2 regions of the Sodalis sp. RH16 genome follow, and region 2 is predicted to be linked to the other one. Evidence: predicted binding sites of a transcription regulator. Region 2 holds the regulator's gene; the other holds the start of a gene.
What was found. The regulator Fur, encoded in region 2, represses iron uptake genes when iron is present. The targets are predictions, from matches to a motif close to ATAATAATGAGAACNACTATCAA.
Positions count from the first base shown of each region.

Region 1: ygiD (4,5-DOPA dioxygenase extradiol) is a predicted target of Fur. The motif match lies at 1,988-2,010, and genes of this name have one in related genera.

Region 1 covers NZ_CP178737.1:2,518,467-2,521,892, forward strand. The annotation lists gene tehB (SAM-dependent methyltransferase TehB) at 1-171, opposite strand, end outside; gene norR (nitric oxide reductase transcriptional regulator NorR) at 404-1,924, shown strand; gene ygiD (4,5-DOPA dioxygenase extradiol) at 2,089-2,871, shown strand; gene ACL2XJ_RS11615 (glutathionylspermidine synthase family protein) at 2,934-3,426, opposite strand, start outside.
Region 2 covers NZ_CP178737.1:3,295,659-3,299,084, reverse strand. The annotation lists gene ybfE (LexA regulated protein) at 1-169, shown strand, start outside; gene fldA (flavodoxin FldA) at 339-854, shown strand; gene fur (ferric iron uptake transcriptional regulator) at 1,185-1,661, shown strand; gene alsR (transcriptional repressor AlsR) at 2,191-3,078, shown strand; gene alsB (D-allose transporter substrate-binding protein) at 3,099-3,426, shown strand, end outside.

The sequences.
Region 1 (3,426 bases), 780 kb from region 2:
GCTTTGCAGAATATCGCTATCCTCGTTAAGCAGATCAAAGGTCAGGCTGCCTTGCAATACCGTCAACCGGGCCCAGACGCCCTCTTTGGTATTGTGGCGCTCGCGAAAGGCCGCCGGGATCGTTTCGGCCGTCCAGATAGGCATGGTTTGATAACACAACAGTTCCTGCATTTGACTCTCCGTTATTGATTGCCCAGTTGGCGTAACAGTGAAAACGCCTCCTGCATACGTGCTTCGCCGGCCCCCATTGTAAAGGCTTAGTGATAAATGATGGGATAAAGGTTGCATAGAGCGTGCCAGTGCCTATCTGTATGAATATTAATATTATTTTAAAGTAAATTGTTAAAATGACTATGTTTTTTATTTGTCTTTTTGACATAAATAGTGTCATAATTACAATCCTATGCCTTTATCCATTGAAACCTTAAGTCATCTCGCCATTGAGCTGCAATCGGGCATGTCCAGCCAAGACCGGTTTGCGCGGCTGATTACCGGCCTGCGGCGGCGGCTGGGCTGCGATGCCGTTGCGTTGCTGAGCTATGAGCAGCAGTTGTTCCGTCCGCTGGCCACCGCCGGGTTATCGCCGGATGTCTTGGGGCGGCGGTTTCGTTTGGCCGAGCATCCGCGCCTTGAAGCTATCGCCCGCGCCGGCGATGTGGTGCGTTTTCCGGCGGACAGCCAATTGCCGGATCCCTACGACGGATTGATTCCCGGCCACCAGCAGTTCAAGGTACATGCCTGTATCGGCCTGCCGCTGTTTATCCACCAGACCCTGATCGGCGCGCTGACCCTGGACGGTATGGATCCCCATCAGCTCGATCATTTCAGCGATGAGGAACTGCGGCTGGTGGCGGCGCTCTCCTCGGCGGCCCTCAGCAATGCCCTGCTGGTGGAGCGGCTGGAGAGACAGGTCATAGCGCCGGTGAGCGCCGGCAGCGTATCGACGGCGGTTGGCGGCGACGAAATGATCGGGCTATCGGCGGTGATGCGACAGCTGAAAAAAGAGATCGATATCGTCGCGAACTCGGATCTGAATGTGCTGATCACCGGGGAAACCGGCGTAGGTAAGGAACTGGTGGCCCGGGCTATCCATCAGGGGTCGCCCCGGGCGGCCAATGCCTTGATTTATCTGAACTGTGCGGCGTTGCCGGAATCGGTGGCGGAGAGCGAACTGTTCGGCCATGTAAAAGGCGCCTTTACCGGCGCCATTCACCATCGTATCGGAAAATTTGAGCTGGCGGATAACGGTACGCTGTTTTTAGATGAAATCGGCGAGCTCTCCCTGACGCTGCAGGCAAAACTGCTGCGCGTGCTGCAATATGGCGACCTGCAGCGGGTCGGGGATGACCAAAGCCTGAGGGTGAACGTCCGCGTACTGGCCGCCACCAATCGGGTGCTGAAAGATGCGGTGGTGGCCGGCGAGTTTCGCGCCGATCTGTTTCATCGCCTGAGCGTGTTTCCGATCCATGTGCCGCCGTTGCGGGAGCGGGAACAGGATATCGCCCTGCTGGCGGGATTTTTTTGCGAGCGTAGCCGGGAAAAGCTGGGGCTGGGCAGCCTGGTACTGGCCCCTGGCACGCTGGCATTGCTTACCGGTAATCACTGGCCGGGCAATGTGCGGGAATTGGAGCATGCTATTTATCGCGCCACGGTATTGGCGCGTGCGGAACAAGGCGGGGGCGATATCCTGTTGCAGCCGCAGCATTTTGCCCTGGACGCGGCGCGTCCGGCGGCGGATAGCCGGCCTGATTCGCCGGAACGGGTGGAACTGGTCAGCCTGCGCCAGGGGACCGATAACTACCAGCGGCACTTGATCCGCCTGGCGTTGGAAAGCTGTGGAAACAATTGGTCGGCCTGCGCGCGCCGGCTGGCCATGGATCCGGGTAATTTGCATCGTCTGGCGAAGCGGCTGGGCGTCAAATAAAAGCCACGGAACGAGCATGTCGAGGGGATTCCCCATGGTCTGATAGGTTAATGTTCAATATTTTTGAATGTCTTTATCATGCTTATCCGAGTTCATTTTATGAACGAAGCGCGTACCTTAACGGTTATGAAGCGCCTGGTGCGCCATACCATTAAGGAATAACCATGAGTGAATCCCGCATGCCCGCGCTGTTTCTAGGCCACGGCAGTCCGATGAACGTGCTGGAAGATAATCGTTATACCCAGGCCTGGGAACATCTGGGGCAAACCCTGCCGCGTCCCCGCGCCATTGTGGCGGTGTCCGCCCATTGGTATACCCGTGGAACCGCGGTGACCGCCATGGAAAATCCGCGCACCATTCATGATTTCGGCGGGTTTCCCCAGGCGCTGTTTGATATCCGTTATCCGGCCCCCGGTTCGCCGGCGCTGGCGAAAACGATCCAGGAAATCCTGTTGCCGGTTGAGGTGGCCGCCGATCAATCCTGGGGATTCGATCACGGCTCCTGGGGCGTGGTGAAAAAGATGTATCCCGCGGCGGATATTCCCATGGTGCAGTTGAGCATCGACGGGACAAAACCCGCCGAATATCATTACCGGCTGGGACGTGAACTTTCCGCGCTGCGTGACCAGGGGGTGATGATTATCGCCAGCGGCAATGTGGTGCATAATTTACGCATGGTAATCTGGCAGGGCGCGGCCGAGCCCTATCCCTGGGCCGAGTCATTCAATCAATTTGTTCGCGACAATATCGCTTGGCAAGGGGAGGGGCAGCACCCGCTGGTGGACTTTATGCGCCATGAAGGGGCGGCGTTGTCAAATCCTACGCCGGATCATTATCTGCCGCTGTTGTATATTCTCGGTGCCTGGGACGGCAAAGAACCCATCTCGATACCGGTGGACGGCATCGAAATGGCCTCGCTGAGCATGCTGTCGGTCCAGGTGGGGTGATTATCCTGCCCGCCTGAAAAGGCCAGGATATAAGGCGCACCGCTAACGGACCACGCACCCGGTCAACCCAGTATGATGTGGGGATAAAACCGCGACAGATCCTGGGTTATCCGCTCTTTATCCTCGCGGATACCGATACCGCATGGCTGGTCGTTCACCAGCCAGCTGCCGATAACGGTATAACTGTCGCCAAAAAGCGGCAGCGGGCAGTATTGCTGGATAATATACCCCTCTTCGCCATAGGGACCGTCCACGCGGGCGGTTTCCTGGCCGTTTTCAACGATGCGGATATTGGCCCCTTCCCGTGAAAACAGGGGTTTCACCACATAGCTGGCCATGGGCGGCGGATTGTCTTCGCTGAAATAGGCCGGCAGCAGGTTGGGGTGGCCGGGAAACATTTCCCACAGCATGGGCAGCAGGGCTTTGTTGGACAGAATGGCCTTCCAGGCCGGCTCCAGCCAGCGCACCCCGGCATCCTCCAGCTTGGTGGAAAAGATCTCCTTGAGCATGAACTCCCAGGGATAGAGCTTGAACATATTGCCGATCACCTGGTTT
Region 2 (3,426 bases):
GGACAAGGTGCGGGGTCTGCGCCGGGTTGAGTTAAAAATCAATGCGCAGGCGGTGGCTGCATTAAACGAGCTGGCTTTTCAGCACGCTCTCTCCCGCAGCGAGCTGATTGAACAAATCCTGCTGGCCGAATTGGAACGGCATCAGGATGCCGCCGGCAAGGAAGATTAAGGCCGGGCTCGCCGTCCGGGACCGGAAAAGACCGGCTTTTGCGATAAAACTCCGGTTGAACGAGTTTCTCCCGCTGTGAGGGTCTGCTATTATTGCACGATTATTTCCCGAAAAGCCGGTTGATCGTCTGGTAAACCATATCCTTAATATTTAAGAGGTTTTCAAATTCATGGCAAGCGTAGGCATTTTTTTTGGCAGTGACACCGGCAATACCGAAAATATTGCCAAAATGATTCAAAAGCAGCTGGGCGCCGATGTTGCCGAAGTGCATGACATTGCCAAAAGCAGCAAAGAGGACCTGGAACAATTCTCCACCCTGCTGCTGGGCATTCCCACCTGGTATTACGGCGAAGCGCAATGTGACTGGGACGACTTTTTCCCCACATTGGAAGACATTGATTTCACGGGAAAACAGGTAGCGCTGTTCGGCTGCGGCGATCAGGAAGACTACGCCGAATATTTTTGTGATGCCATGGGCACCATTCGCGATATCATCGAACCCCATGGCGCCACCATCGTGGGTCATTGGCCTACCGCCGGCTACCATTTTGAAGCATCGAAGGGTCTGGCGGACGATAAGCATTTTATCGGTTTGGCCATAGACGAAGATCGCCAGCCAGAGCTGACCAATGACCGCGTGGACGCCTGGGTAAAACAAATCAGCGCCGAACTCAAGCTCGGCTGAGCCGCCGCCGGGTTTCCCGGCTAAACCCGTGCCGTCCATAGCGTTGACGGCCGGTTGAAGCTGTTGATATATAATTCCTTTCAAATCGATAGATACAAGTTTTTAACTTTCATCCACAAAGCAGTACAATAGCCTGGCGGTTAGACCGATTTTAATGAAATGTGATAAAACTTGCCTCACCTTAAACAGACTATCATTGTAAAAAGGCCGCGGTTTTCATTTTACACAGGCAGTCCTATAATGAGACGGCGTTACATTTTTCAGGCCGACCATTGTTATAGGCTACATTAGCCTACAATCAAATTATCAAAGCAACAGGACTAAACCCGCATGACTGACAATAATATTGCATTGAAGAAGGCCGGCCTGAAAGTCACACTTCCCAGACTTAAAATTCTGGAAGTGCTGCAAGATCCGGAATGCCATCACGTCAGTGCGGAGGATCTCTATAAAAAACTGATCGATATGGGTGAGGAGATTGGTTTAGCCACCGTTTATCGCGTACTGAATCAGTTTGATGACGCCGGGATCGTCACCCGCCATAATTTCGAAGGCGGTAAATCCGTTTTTGAACTGACGCAGCAACATCATCACGACCACCTGATCTGCCTTGATTGCGGCAAGGTCATTGAATTTCGTGACGAGTTTATCGAAGCGCGCCAACGGGATATCGCTAAAAAACACAATATCAAACTCACTAATCACAGTTTATATCTTTATGGCCATTGTGAAGTCGGCAATTGCCGTGAGGATGAGACCCTGCACGATCATGATGTTGACGAAGCGGTGCACAGCCTTAAAGAGTAACCATAGCGACACCGGGCATCGTTCAAAGCTTGAAAACCACTGCTGAAACGGGTGGTTTTGGTTATTCCGCAAATTGCCGATGGCACCTGGACTGATGCCGCCCCGTTTCTTATCCCGCTGCCGTTGATTCTTTCACTCCATTCGCTCCTCAGCCCCTTCATGCCGGCCAGGCGGCCACAGCCCGTTGAGCCTGCGCCGTGGAATCGCATCAGCAAAAGAAACTTCACGAATTAAAATTTATTATAAATATTTAAAACAATCACACACCCATCAATTCTCATTCCTGCTGTTCAAATCCACAAGCGAAAAAGAATCTTCGCTAAAAATACATGTTACCTATTGTATTACAATAATATTTTATTCGTAAGGCTTCGGTGTCGTTTCCACGGCGCCATGAGCAATGTCCGGCATTACTTTTACAAAAAGCACCAACTTTATAAATTATTTTAAAACGTGAAGTATGCTGCATATTTGTTATGCATCCTATGTTGATATAGTGCCGTCAGCAATGATAATCAGAGAGCTGAAAATGACTGAATCGGAACTGAACGGCGCCATGCCCCGAGGTATCGGCATCGCTCCCTATCTTCGCATCAAGCAAGAAGGGATGACCGAAAATGAAAGCCGGATCGTGGAGTGGTTTTTAACGCCAGGCAATCTTAGCCATATTTCCGGCATTAAAGAGGTGGCGCAAAGCCTCGGCATGTCGGAAGCCATGATTGTCAAGGTGTCGAAAATTCTGGGCTTCAGCGGTTTTCGGCAGCTTCGCAGCGCGATTGTCGAATATTTTGATCATGCGGATCATGATATTACCGCCGAACTGTCGCCGGATGACAGTCCGGAGGATCTGGTGAATAAGGTGTTTAACCTCACGGTACGCACCATCGTTGAAGGACAGGCCATTGTCGATGCGCAGGAGATCCAGCAGGCCGCCCGCTGTTTTTTCAATGCCCGCCAGCGTGAACTCTATGGCGTCGGCGGCTCGAATTCAATTTGTACCGACGTTCAGCACAAATTCCTGAAAATCGGCCTGCGCTGCACCGCATTCCGCGATGCCCACCTGATGATGATGTCGGCATCCCTGTTACAGCCCGGCGATGCGGCGCTGGTGGTGTCCCATTCGGGCCGCACCACCGATCTCAAGCGGGTGGTGGAAATTGCCAAGGACAACGGGGCGAAAATTATTTGCATTACCCACAGCAGCAATTCAGCCATAGCGCGGCTGGCGGATTTCAACATCTGTTCACCGGCCCCGGAAACGCCGCTGCTGGGCAGGAATGCCTCGGCCCGTATTCTGCAATTGACCCTGCTGGATGCGTTTTTTGTTTCGGTAGCCAGGCAGGATATTGATTTAGCTAATAAAAATTTGGAAAAAACCAGTGCCATTACCCAGTACCTGAAGCGTGATTATAAATAATTCTCTCTTGGAGATAAAAAATGAATAAATTCATTAAATTTGTCGGCAGTGCGGCCTGCGGGTTGATGTTGTCCACCGTGGCGGCCCGGGCGGCAGCCGATTACGCCGTCGTATTGAAAACCCTGTCCAATCCCTATTGGGTGGAAATGAAACAAGGCGTTGAGCAAAAGGCAAAGGAGCTGGGTGTAACCGTCGATATTTTCGCATCACCCTCCGAGGGGGATTTTCAATCGCAATTACAGCTGTTCGAGGATTTGACCAATAAAAATTATAAAGGCATCGCCTTTGCGCCTTTATCTTCGGTAAACCTGGTTATCCCGGTGGCCAAGGCCTATCAGCAAGGCATTC